2 regions of the Nonomuraea ferruginea genome follow, and region 2 is predicted to be linked to the other one. Evidence: predicted binding sites of a transcription regulator. Region 2 holds the regulator's gene; the other holds the start of a gene.
What was found. Region 2 encodes LexA, which represses DNA repair genes until DNA is damaged. Its sites were predicted from a motif close to TCGAACANNTGTTCGA; they were not measured.

Region 1 (6,575 bases), on a different contig from region 2:
CGGCCAGCCTGCGCAGCGCGTCGGCCACCACGGCCACGCCGAGCCCGAACCGGCCGGCCGCGGTCGAGGCGTGGAACGGGCCCCGGGTGCGGGCGTGGCGGGCCAGCAGGTCGGCCAGGGGGTCGGCCACCGGCTCCAGGAACGCGTGCGGCACCCCCACCGGCAGCGGCGTCCCCAGCGCGTCGCGCATCCTGGCGGCGTCCTCGACCGCCGCCCACTGCTCCTCGCCCGCGACGCGCACCCTGATCGCCCGCCGCGCCCGCTCCAGCTCCTCCAGCCAGGCCGGGTCGCCGCCGCGCACGCTCACGTCGGGCGCCAGCAGCGGCCCGTGGGAGCGCAGCAGGTCGGCCAGGGCCTCCACGTCACGCAGCGGCCGATCGAGCCTGGCGAGCTCACGCTCGGTGTCGGAGATCACGTCAGGGTCGAGCAGCTCGCGCAGATCGGCCTGGCCCAGCAACTCGGCCAGCAGCGACGTGTCCAGCGCCAGCGCCTGCGCGCGCCGCTCGGCCAGCGGCGCGTCTCCCTCGTACATGAACGCGCCCACGTAGTGGAACAGCAGCGAGGCCGCGAACGGCGACGCCTGCCCCGTCTCCACCTCGACCACCCGCACCCGCCGGGCCGCGATGTCGCGCATCAGCTCGACCAGCCCCGGCACGTCGAAGACGTCCTGCAGGCACTCGCGCATCGTCTCCAGCACGATCGGGAACGACGCGTATCGTGAGGCGACCCCGAGCAGGTGGGCGGCCCGCTGGCGCTGCTGCCACAGCGGGCTGCGCCTTCCCGGCACGCGGCGCGGCAGCAGCAGCGCGCGCCCCGCGCACTCGCGGAACCGGGACGCGAACAGCGCCGACCCGCCCAGCTCCTCCGTCACGATCTGCTCGATCTCCTCGGCGTCGAACGCCGCCACGTCGGACGGCGGCTCGGCCAGGGTGTCGGGGATGCGCAGCACCACGCCGTCGTCGGAGTGGACCGCCTGCACGTCGACGCCGTAGCGCTCGCGCAGCCGCCGGTTGATGGCCAGCGCCCACGGGGCGTGCACCCGCGCGCCGTAAGGAGAGTGGATCACCACCCGCCAGTCGCCCAGCTCGTCGTGGAACCGCTCCACCACCAGCGTCTTGTCGTCGGGCACGTAACCCGTGGCCGCGCGCTGCTCGCGCAGGTAGGACAGTAGGTTTCCGGCGGCGTAGGAGTCGAGCCCGGCCTCGCGCAGCCGCTCCGGCGAGTCGTCCTTGGCCTGCTCGCGCAGGAACGCGCCGATGGCCCGGCCCAGCTCGGCAGGGCGGCCGGGAGTGTCGCCGTGCCAGAACGGCAGCTTGCCCGGCTGGCCGGGAGCGGGCGAGACCAGCACCCGGTCGGCGGTGATGTCCTCGATCCGCCACGACGACGCGCCCAGCACGAACACGTCGCCCACCCGCGACTCGTAGACCATCTCCTCGTCGAGCTCGCCCACCCGCGAGGCCCGCTCGCCGACCAGGAACACGCCGAACAGGCCCCGGTCGGGGATCGTGCCGCCGTTGGTGACGGCCAGCCGCTGCGCGCCGGGCCGGCCCCGCAGCGTGCCCGTCACCCGGTCCCACACGACGCGCGGGCGCAGCTCGGCGAACTCCTCGCTCGGGTAGCGGCCCGCGAGCATGTCGAGCGTCGCCTCCAGCGCGCTCCTGGGCAGGGTCGCGTACGGGGCCGCGCGCCTGATCACGGTCTCCAGCTCCTCGACGGTCCACTCGTCGAGCGCCGTCATCGCCACGATCTGCTGGGCCAGCACGTCGAGCGGGTTGCGCGGATAGCGGAGCTCCTCGATCAGGCCGCTCTTCATGCGCTCGGCCACCACGGCCGTCTGCACCAGGTCGCCGCGGTACTTGGGGAAGATCACGCCCTTGGACACCGCGCCCACCTGGTGACCGGCCCGGCCGATGCGCTGCAGCCCGCTCGCCACGCTCGGCGGCGCCTCCACGCACGCCACCAGGTCGACCGCGCCCATGTCGATGCCCAGCTCCAGGCTGGAGGTGGCGACCACGGCGGGCAGCCGCCCCGACTTGAGCGCCTCCTCGATCTGCGCCCGCTCCTGCTTGGACACCGAGCCGTGATGGGCGCGCACGACCTCAGGGCCGACGCCCTTGCTCGCCCCGGCCTGCGCCATCATCTCGGCCGGCGGGCGGTCCCACACCGACAGGTCGACCTCGCCCCCGCGGCGGGCGAGCGCCAGCTCGTTGAGACGGGTGCAGAGCCGCTCGGCCAGCCGCCGCGAGTTGGCGAACACGATCGTCGAGTCATGGGCCGCGATCAGGTCGAACAGCCGCTCTTCGACATGCGGCCAGATCGACCGGGTGGCCGGGTCGGGCGCGAACTCCTCCGCCTCGGCGGCGCGCGGGCCCCCCTCCACCTCGGTCATGTCCTCGACCGGGACGACCACCTCGACCTCGATGCGCTTGTCGGCCGGCGGCTGCACCACCGTCGCCGCCCGCGGACCGCCGAGGAACGCCGCGACCTCGCTCACCGGCCGCACCGTCGCCGACAGGCCGATCCGCTGGGCGGGCCGCTCCAGCAGCGCGTCGAGCCGCTCCAGCGTCAGCGCCAGGTGGGCGCCCCGCTTGGTCGCGGCCACCGCGTGCACCTCGTCGACGATCACCGTCTCCACGCCGCGCAGCGCCTCCCGCGCCTGGCTGGTCAGCAGCAGGAACAGCGACTCGGGTGTGGTGATGAGGATGTCGGACGGCTTGGCGGCGAACCTCCTGCGGTCCTCGGCGGGGGTGTCGCCGGAACGGATCGCCACCGAGATCTCCGGCACCGGCAGCCCCAGCCGCCGCGCCGTCTGCTTCAGCCCCGCCAGCGGAGCGCGCAGGTTTCGCTCGACGTCGACGGCCAGCGCCTTCAGCGGCGACACGTACACCACCCGCGTGCCCTTCGCGGGCGGCTCGGCCGCCAGCCGGTCGAGCGACCACAGGAAGGCCGCCAGCGTCTTGCCGGACCCGGTCGGCGCCACGACCAGCGTGTTGTCACCGCGGGCGATCGACTCCCACGCGCCATCCTGGGCGGCGGTGGGCGCGGCGAAAGCCCCGGAGAACCAGCTGCTGGTCACCTTGCTGAAGCGGTCGAGCGAGCTCACCAGCACATACTGCCTCGCGCCACCGACAGAAAACGCATTGCGGCCGCGCCGCGTGATTGAGCGGGCGCGCGGGCGGACATACACCGACCGTGACCATCGACCACGCGGCCGTCGAGGCCCGCCGCGAGGAGATCAGGCGGCGCTACCTCTTAGCGCGCCGGCCCTCGTCCAGCGCGCGCGGCCTGCACCACATCGCCCTGTTGTCGTCGGACGTGGAACGCACCGTCAAGTTCTACCAGGAGCTGCTGGAGTTCCCGCTGACGGAGATCTTCGAGAACCGCGACTACAAGGGTTCGAGCCACTTCTTCTTCGACCTCGGCAACGGCAACCTGCTGGCCTTCTTCGACCTCCCCGGCCTCGACCTCGGCCCTTACCAGGAGGTGCTCGGCGGCCTCCACCACATCGCGATCTCCGTCGACCCCGCCACCTGGGAGCGGCTGCGCGGGAAGCTGGAGATGGCCGGCGTGCCGCACCAGATCGAGAGCGGCGCCTCCATCTACTTCAAGGACCCCGACGGCGCCCGGCTGGAGCTGCTCGCCGACCATCTCGGTGAGATGTACGGCGCGCGCGTGCTGTGACGCCGTGACCTAACGCCGCGACGCGCGGCGCGTGCGCGGACGGCCCGCCCGCGGCTCCTGCCGGATCCCGGCATGCCGCTCGGACCTCTCCGCCTTCTCCTTCCGTACGGCCTCGCGCCGCAATGACAGTAAGTGGCGGCGCTTCGCCCTGTTGGCCTTGGCCTTGACTGACTTGGGGGGTGAGGGTTTCGCGGTCTTCGCCATCAGAGTCGCGCGGAGGGGGACCGCCTGCCTCAGCCGGCGGGGGGATCCGCGCTTCCTCCCTTCCGGGTCTCCGGCACATGCCGATGCCGTGGTTCGAAGGCGGGTGATACGCAGGTCGTTCACGTTCCCGTTGCGTCCTACCCACTCCCGGGGCCGATCCATACTTGAGTGATGCGCCTGACTGAGTTCTGGAGAAGGATGCGCCTGCACTTCGGCGACACCTACGCCGAGTCGTGGGCGCGTGACTACGTGATCGCGCCGCTCGGCGGGCGCACCGTGGTGCAGGCGCTGGCCGACGGCGAGAGCGCCAAGACCGTCTGGCGGGCCGTCTGCCAGGTCGAGGACGTCTCCCCGCGGCTACGCTGAGCCCAGCGTCTCCCTCAGAGCGCGCGCCGTGCGATCGAGGTCGTCGGCGCCGCCCGTGCCGCCGGGCGCCCACAGAAACAGCCAGCCCCGCTCCGACGGCGTGGCGAAGACCAGGGTCTGCCTGCTCGTGTGCGGATGCCACACCCACAACAGCGGCTCCTCCTCGCCCACCATCCGGCTCACCAGCCCGTGGCGAGGGAGCACCTCGGCGAGGCCCTGCAGATGAGCGCGCCGTTCGCTGGTGTACGAGCTCGCCACGTGGTCACCTCCTGCCCTCTTCCCAGGAGTCTCCCCAGGCTGCGGGAACGCATCCGGGCGCGGGCGGACTTCCTCGCGGACGTGCGTGTGATCGAACAGCCGTTCGGCTACGATGGGCTCGCCGGGCCACGTCTTCCACGACCGCTTCCGGGAAAATGTCGGTGGCAGACCGTAGCTTTCACTCGACTGATTCCGACCACAACCCTCAAGAGGGAGCTCCCATGGCTATCAACGACCGCGAGAAGGCCCTCGAGACCGCCCTCGCCCAGATCGAGCGGCAGTTCGGCAAGGGTTCCGTCATGCGCCTCGGCGATGACGCCCGAGCCCCCATCGAGGTGATCCCGACCGGGTCGATCTCCCTCGACGTCGCGCTCGGCATCGGCGGCCTGCCGCGCGGCAGGATCGTCGAGATCTACGGTCCGGAGTCCTCCGGCAAGACCACCATCGCGCTGCACGCGGTGGCCAACGCGCAGCGGGCCGGCGGCATCGCGGCGTTCATCGACGCCGAGCACGCCCTCGACCCCGAATACGCCAAGAAGCTCGGCGTCGACACCGACGCCCTGCTGGTCTCCCAGCCCGACACCGGCGAGCAGGCGCTGGAGATCGCCGACATGCTGATCAGGTCCGGCGCCGTCGACATCATCGTCATCGACTCGGTGGCCGCCCTGGTGCCCAAGGCCGAGATCGAGGGCGAGATGGGTGACAGCCACGTCGGCCTCCAGGCCCGCCTGATGTCCCAGGCCCTGCGCAAGGTCGCGGGCGCGCTCAGCAGCACCGGCACCACCGCCATCTTCATCAACCAGCTCCGCGAGAAGATCGGCGTGATGTTCGGCAGCCCCGAGACCACGACCGGTGGCAAGGCGCTCAAGTTCTACGCCTCGGTCCGCCTCGACATCCGCCGCATCGAGACCCTCAAGGACGGCACCGAAGCGGTCGGCAACCGGACCCGCGTCAAGGTGGTCAAGAACAAGATGGCCCCGCCCTTCCGGGTGGCCGACTTCGACATCCTCTACGGGGTGGGCGTCTCCCGCGAGGGCGGCCTCATCGACATGGGCGTCGAGCACGGCTTCGTCCGCAAGTCCGGCGCCTGGTACACCTACGAGGGCGACCAGCTTGGCCAGGGCAAGGAGAACGCGCGCAACTTCCTGCGCAACCACCCCGACATGGCCAACGAGATCGAGAAGAAGATCAAGGACAAGCTGGGTGTGGGCCCGCGCCTCGACGAGCCCGCCGAGGCCCCCGCGCCTCCCGCGCCCGCCAAGGCGCCCGCCGCCTCCGGCCGCGGCTCCAAGTCCACGCCGAAGCCTGGTGACGTCTGATCGGTCGGCGCATGAGTGACACGGATCCGGCGCCCCACGACCGGGGCGCCCCGGCCTCATCCCGCCGCAAACCCCGGCGCTCCTCATCCGAGGGCGCCCCACCCGGCGGGCGCCACCCTTTCTTCGGCGGCCGCGCCCCGGGGGAGCAGCCGCCGCCTGAAGACACCTGGTGGACACGGCCCGCGGGCGAACCCCAGCAAAGCCACCCCTTCTGGGGCGATCCGACCCCTGCTGAGGGTGAATCCGGGAAGCGGGCCGGTGAAGAGCTGTCCCTGGAGGGGCGGGCGGCTGGTGGTTTCTCCGTGCGGGAGCGGGCCGCTGAGGAGGTGTCCCAGGAGGGGCGACAGGCCGCGGTGGGGTGGTCTGCGGGCAACTCCTCCGTGCGGGGGCAGGTTGGTGACGATCTGTCCCTGGAGGGGCGGGCAGGTCGAGCGGCGGGCGGCTTCTCCGTACGGGAGCGGGCCGCCGAGGAGGCTTCCCCGGAGGCGCCACGGGACGATCCGGCCGCTGCGGGGCAGTCTGAGGGCAACTCCTCCGTACGGGGACAGGTTGGTGAAGAGCTGTCCCCGGAAGAGCGACGGGACGATCGGGACGCTTCGGGGCAGCCTGGGGGAAACTTCTTCGTACGGGGGCAGGTTGGTGAAGAGCTGTCCGTGGAGAGGCGCGGAGTGGGGCGGTCTGAAGCTGTCCGCGAGCAGGCGCCCATGGGGTTGTCCCCAGAGGAGTTCCGGCGGGATCCGGATACGG
Region 2 (6,575 bases):
ACGTCTCGCCGCCCGGCCCGAACACGGCGCCGTCGCTGAGGAGGACCTTCGCCTCCCGCTCCAGCTGCTCCGCCACCCCGGGACGGCCGTAGTCGAGCCATGCCAGGTAGGTGGCCTCCGGCACGCGGTACGTGACGCCCTCGGGCAGGTGTTCGGCGATGGCGCGCCGGTTCCGGTCGAGCAGCGCGACCGTGTCCGCCAGCCAGGCGTCACCGTGCCGCCAGGCGGCCACGGTCGCCTCCACGCCGAACACGTTCGCCGAGCCGAAGAGGAACGGCGGCTGGGCGTCCAGCGCCCCGCGCAGCCCGGGGGAGCCGAGGTGCGCCACCGAGCAGCGGATCCCGCCCAGGTTGAACGCCTTGGTGGCCGAGGTCAGGGTGACCGTCCGGTGAGGCAGGATCGTGCCGAACGGGATGTGCCGGTTCGGCTCGTACACCAGGTCCGCGTGGATCTCGTCGGAGATGACCAGCAGGTCGTGCCGTTCGGCCAGCTCGGCGAGCTCCTCCAGCTCGGCCCGGGTGAAGACGCGGCCGGTCGGGTTCTGCGGGTTGACCAGCAGCAGCACCTTGCACCCGGACAGGTCGGGGATCTCGGCGCGCCACGAGTCGCCGTCCGGCACGAGCCGGATGGGGCGCAGCGGCCGGTCCATGGTCTCCAGCGTGCCGAGGAACGGATGATAGGCCGGGGTGTGCAGCGCCACCCCGTCTCCCGGGGCCGTCCACACGTGCAGGAGCACCTGCAGGGCCTGGTTGATGTCGGAGTAGGAGCGGACCAGGCCCGGATCGGGCTCCCACCTGTATCGGGCGGCCATCCGCTCCGCGAACGCCTCGGCGAGCGGCCCGCTCTGGGGGCTGTCGAGCCACGAGGGATAGCCGAGGTCGCCTTCCGCCCGGCGGCGCAGCGCCTCGACCACCTCGGGAGCGGACGGCAGGTCCATGTCGGCCACCCACGCGGGGATGACCCCCGGGTCGGCCTTCGCCCACTTCAGCCCGTCATTGCGTGCTTTGAACGCTTCACCCACGAATGTGTCGCTCACCCAGACATTCTAGGAATGTCGGCCTTCGTACGGATCAGCCGCCGGCCAGCGACCGCCACAGCCGGTCCGTACGATCACGCCGCCCCCACGCGATCACCCCGCTCACCACGAGCAGGACCAGCGGCAACGCCACAGGCCCGCCGCTCACGAACGCCTCGGTCAGCACCGCACCGGCCATCAGCCCGGCGCCCGCCAGCGCGGCCGCTCCGGCCACCGGGGGCGCCAGCAGGCACACCGCCACCGCGACCTCCAGCACCGCGACCAGGTAGCGGAACCAGTCGCCCCACCCGATCGCCTCGAACGTGGACACCGACGGCTCAGCCCCGGTGAACTTGCCCATCGCCGCCATCAGCAGCATGCCGGCCATGACCACCTGGAGCACCCACAGGCCGGCCCCGGCCAGCCGCCGCCCGGCACTCGGCCTCGTCTCGATCTTCTCCATGCCGCCGACATTATGGACTGCGATCAACCGCCGGAATGCGGCTGGTTACCGGACAAGGGTGGAGGTAGGTGCACTTGCCCGGAGACGCGCCGTGTGCGACGGAACCATGGAACCCGGGCAGCCGGAGAGGCGCCCGCCGGACAGGACGCGCGTGGAGAGGAGGACGGCGACCATCGGCGGGCTGGTGCGCGAGAGCCGGTGAGGAGCGCGGTGCGGCACGGCCGCACCGCGTCTCACGCGGCGAGTGGTCAGAGGCGGCGCAGGACCGCCACGACCTTGCCCAGGACGCTGGCCTCGTCGCCGGGGATGGGCTCGTAGTTGTCGTTGTGCGGCACCAGCCAGACGTGGCCGTCCTTGCGCTTGAAGGTCTTGACCGTGGCCTCGCCCTCGATCATCGCGGCCACGATGTCGCCGCTCTCGGCGACCGGCTGCTGGCGGACCACGACCCAGTCGCCGTCGGCGATCGCGGCGTCGATCATCGAGTCACCGGTGACCTGCAGGAGGAAGAGCGTGCCCTCGCCGACCAACTGCTTGGGAAGCGCGAAGACGTCTTCGACGCTCTCCTCGGCCAGAATCGGGCCACCGGCGGCGATGCGGCCGACCAGCGGGACGTAGGCCGCGGTGGGCCTGTTGACGGGGGCGTCGTCTGTGGCGGTGTCGGGGTCGACCCACAGCACCGGCTCACCCGGCAGCCGCACCTCCAGCGCGCGCGGGCGGTGGGGGTCACGCCGCAGATAGCCCTTGCGCTGCAAAGCCGTCAACTGGTGCGACACGCTGGACGTGCTGGTCAACTGGACGGCCTCGCCGATCTCGCGCATGGACGGCGGATAGCCGCGCTGCTGCACCGAGTCGCGGATCACCTCGAGGATCTTGCGTTGCCTGGGGGTCAGCCCCAGTGAGTCACGCCTTCGCACCGCGAGGTCACTGACCCCATTGGCGTCATCCCGCTCGCTCATGCCTCTCCTCCTCGCCCGGCAACCCGCCCCGCGGGCGAGGCTCCCGGTCCGTGGTCCTGATGTCGCACACAGCGACCGTATCTCTGTTGAAGATCATCTTCAAACAGTTGTTCGAGTCTTCCTCGAAAATGTCGGCAGTGTGGTGTAGAACATCGTACGGGAGTTCGATCGACACCGTGTTCGATTTGCCGATCTTTCTACGGCCGTTTCCGGGGGCCACGACGGCGGGAGGTCCATCATGCGAACGACCAGACGGAGCCATCGCGCAGCGGGCTCACCCACGGGCCGCATCCACGGGATGATCTGATGGCGGATCCGACCGGCGACCACGTCAAGCGCCTCACCCTCATCGTCGACGCCACCCAGGAGGGGAGCCCTCAGGGGCGCCACCCTCGCCCCGACGCGCCCAGGCGGAAGAACGACGGCGGAGCGGGCCCTCGGTCGCGATGGGCCGCCGACGGCAAGCGCCCCCACCTGTACCTCGTCCCCCCAGCCCGCCCCGACTCGGACGCCGGCCCTGGCAGGTGGGGGAGAAGCGACGGTGGACCCGTCCGAGGGGGAGAGCGCGCCCCCGGAAACGGTCAGGTCGTCAACGGCGGGTCCGTCCGAGAGCGAGCGCCCGGAGCCGGTCAGGTCGTCAACGGCGGGCGCCAGGCGGCGGGCGAGCGTGCGCCGGGAGGCGTCGTCAAGGGCGGGTCCGTCCGTACGGAAGAGTGTGCGTCCGGACCCGGTCAGGTCGTCAACGGTGGACCCGTTCGAGGGGGAGAGCGTGGGCCGGGAGTTGGCCAAGCCGTCAATGGCAGGCGCCGGGCGGCAGGCGAGCGCGCGCCCGGAGCCGGTCAGGTCGTCAATGGCGGGCCCGTTCGGACGGGAAAGCGAGTGCCGGGAGACGGCCCGGCCGTCAACGGAAGGCCCGTCCGTACGGGAGGGCGAGCGCCCGGAGTCGGCCAGGTCGTCAACGGTGGGCGCCAGGCGGGGGGCGAGCGGCGGGTCGTGGAGCGGCGCCGGAGGCAGGGTGCGCCGGAAAGGCGCCTGACGGACGACGGCCCTCTGCGGCGTTCCGGCCTCACCGGCGAAGACGGGCCCGGCGGCGGTCGCGCTGAGCGGTCGCCGGTTTCCCCGGCCCGGGTGCGGGGGCTCAGGCGGGACGGGGCGTCGATGGTGCCCAAGGGGAGTGCGCGCGTAGTGCAAGGGGAGCGGATCCCGGTGGACCAGGCGCCGAGGCGCCGGACGCGTAAGGGGGACGGCGCGATTGAAGGGGACGCGGTGCGGGCGCGTCGCCGCGTCGTCGTGCCCGGGACTCCAGCGCAGCTCGGCCGGCCAAGGATGGGCTGGTTCCCGAGGTTCGCGCGGATCGACAGGGCCGGTCGCGCCGCACAGATCGACAGGGCCGGTCGCGTTACGCAGATCGATAGGGCCGGTCGCGCCGCACAGGTTGACAGGACCGGCCGCGCCACGCAGGTCGGCAGGACCGGCGGCACCACGCAGGCCGACGGGGTGGGCCGCTCCGCGGGGGCCGACAGTGGGCGGCGTGCGCGGGCAAGGAAGAGGCTGCGGGGTGGCGCGGCCGAGACCGCGCCGGTGCGGTTGACGCGGCGGGGCCGCGCGGCGCTGGTGCTGGTCATGGCGCTGCTGTCGCTGGGCGGGTTCTGGCTCGGCACCAGGGCGGCCGGCCACGCAGGGGTCGAGCGCTCGCCGGGCGCCGTCGGCCTGTCGTGGGCACAGGTGCGTGAAGTCGATAACCTGAGCGGCGCCGGCGTCCACCCCGGCGAGGACCTAGGCGCCGTCGCGGACGAGGCCAAGCGGTTCGACAGGCTGACGAGTCCGCCCAGACGGACGGGCACCCGCCTCCACGGCCCCGATGGCGTCGGCACCCCTTTACACCAGGGACAATAGGTGACCGTGCGATGCCCGCGAGCCTCCTGTGAACAAACATCACGTACGTGACGCGTACCAACAAAAGTGACACGTCCCGGACGACACGCCGAGGCGGGGCGGGGACGCGGGGGCTGATCAGCGACTTCGGCCGGGCGGGCCCGGCCAACTTGCGTTCATGGTCGCGCGCTTCTACGGTTGGACCACAACATCTAGTAGTTACACCGATGTAGTTCACCACACCTTGTGTTTCGGCGACCGCACCAGACAGAAGCTCCGGTGCGTGCGCGAGCGTCCCCAGAGGCGGATGCCGTGCCTGTGGTGACCCCTGAAACGAGGAGGCGTAAGCGTGCATTGTCCGTTCTGCCGCCACCCCGACACCAGGGTCATCGACAGCCGCTCCACAGAGGACGGCGCGGCGATCAGGCGCAGGCGCACCTGCCCGGAATGCGGGCGGCGATTCACCACCCAGGAGACCGTGCTCCTCATGGTCAGCAAGCGCAGCGGAGTCACCGAGCCGTTCTCGCGTGACAAGGTCGTCGCGGGCGTGCGGCGAGCCTGCCAGGGCAGACCGGTCAGCGAGGACTCACTGGCGCAGCTGGGGCAGAGGGTGGAGGAGGCCATCAGGGCCAAGGGCGCGGCCGAGATCGCCTCCAACGAAGTGGGGCTGGCGATCCTCGGGCCGCTGCGCGAGCTCGACGAGGTGGCCTACCTGCGGTTCGCATCGGTTTACCGCGGTTTCGAGAGCCTGGCGGACTTCGAGGCCGAGATCAAACAGTTGAAGGCGGAGAAGGGGGAGTCATGACGGAGACGTCCAGCGGATCAGTGGCGCGCGGAGGCAAGCGTCCCCGCAAGGGTCTGAAGATGAAGCGGATCTTCACCACGCCCGGCGTGCACCCGTACGACGAGATCGCGTGGGAGCGCCGCGACGTCGTCATGACCAACTGGCGCGACGGCTCGGTCAACTTCGAGCAGCGGGGCGTCGAGTTCCCCGACTTCTGGTCGATCAACGCGACCAACATCGTGACCACCAAATACTTCCGCGGCGCGGTCGGCACACCCCAGCGCGAGCACAGCCTGAAGCAGCTCGTCGACCGGGTCGTCGGCGTCTACACGCGGACCGGCCTGGACCACGGCTACTTCGCCAGTGACGAGGACGCCGAGATCTTCGACCACGAGCTGAAGTACGCCCTGGTCCACCAGATCTTCGCCTTCAACTCCCCGGTCTGGTTCAACGTCGGCACCCAGTCGCCCCAGCAGGTGAGCGCCTGCCAGCCGTACGACGCGCTGGTGAGCACGCCCGACGGGCTCGTCCCGATCGGCAAGCTCGTCCAGGACAACGCGATCGGCGCCAAGGTCTACGACGCCCACGGCCTCACCCGCGTCATCGCCACCAAGGCCAACGGCGTGAAGAACGTGCTGCGCCTGCACACCAAGGCGGGCTACACGCTTGACGTCACCGGCGACCACCTGGTGTGGAAGGCCACCGGCGACGGCACCGGCCACTTCGTGGAGGCCGCCACCCTCAATCCCGGAGACCAGCTCGAGTGGCACCGGCGCGAAGCGTTCGGCGAAGGCGAGATCGACTTCACCGAGGTGGCGGAGGCGGCCCTCGCCGGCTGGCTGCAGTCCGACGGCTTCGTCGGACAGTACGAAGGGACCAACGAGTCCCTCACCATCGAGGCGATGACCGTCAACGACGCCGAGCTCGCCTGGGTGACCCGAGCCCTCGACGTCGTGTTCCCCGACGTGCACCGCAAGGAGCGCACGGTGGAGACGCAGGACACCTCGCTCGACTGCCGGCGCACCCGCCTCTACGGCAAGTCGCTGGAAGGCTTCGTGGACAAGTGGGACCTGCGTCGGCGCGGCGTCGACATGTCCGTCCCCGCTGGCCTCTTCACCGCTCCGCTGCCGGTGGTGGCCGCCTATCTCCGCAGCGTCTTCCAGGCCGAGGGCTTCGTCTCCGCGAGGGAGAGCTCCACCGTCGTCGAGGTCGACATGATCTCCGAGGAGCTGATCCGCGGCATGCAGCGCCTGCTGCTGCGCTTCGGCATCTACGCCCGCGTCGGCTTCAAGAAGGACGCCCGCGACGACCGCAAGGGCTGCTGGACGCTGCGCATCCAGTCCGCCGGCGACCGGCGCACCTTCGCCGACGAGATCGGCTTCGTCGACGAGACCAAGTCCGGCAAGCTCGAGACGAGCTTCGACAAGCCGGGACACCCGTCGAAGGCGACCAAGCGGCTGGAGATCGACCGGGTCGAGGACC

Region 1: recA (recombinase RecA) is a predicted target of LexA. The motif match lies at 4,601-4,616, and genes of this name have one in related genera.

Annotation. Positions count from the first base shown of each region.
Region 1 covers NZ_BAABFD010000014.1:83,166-89,740, forward strand. Annotated here, with positions in the region: gene ABD999_RS25780 (ATP-dependent helicase) at 1-3,106, opposite strand, end outside; gene ABD999_RS25785 (VOC family protein) at 3,193-3,681, shown strand; gene ABD999_RS25790 (DUF3046 domain-containing protein) at 4,057-4,251, shown strand; gene ABD999_RS25795 (hypothetical protein) at 4,243-4,509, opposite strand; gene recA (recombinase RecA) at 4,731-5,828, shown strand.
Region 2 covers NZ_BAABFD010000034.1:53,217-59,791, forward strand. Annotated here, with positions in the region: gene ABD999_RS41690 (MalY/PatB family protein) at 1-1,036, opposite strand, end outside; gene ABD999_RS41695 (DoxX family protein) at 1,071-1,478, opposite strand; gene lexA (transcriptional repressor LexA) at 1,727-2,434, opposite strand; gene ABD999_RS41705 (hypothetical protein) at 3,701-4,330, shown strand; gene nrdR (transcriptional regulator NrdR) at 4,659-5,114, shown strand; gene ABD999_RS41715 (vitamin B12-dependent ribonucleotide reductase) at 5,111-6,575, shown strand, end outside.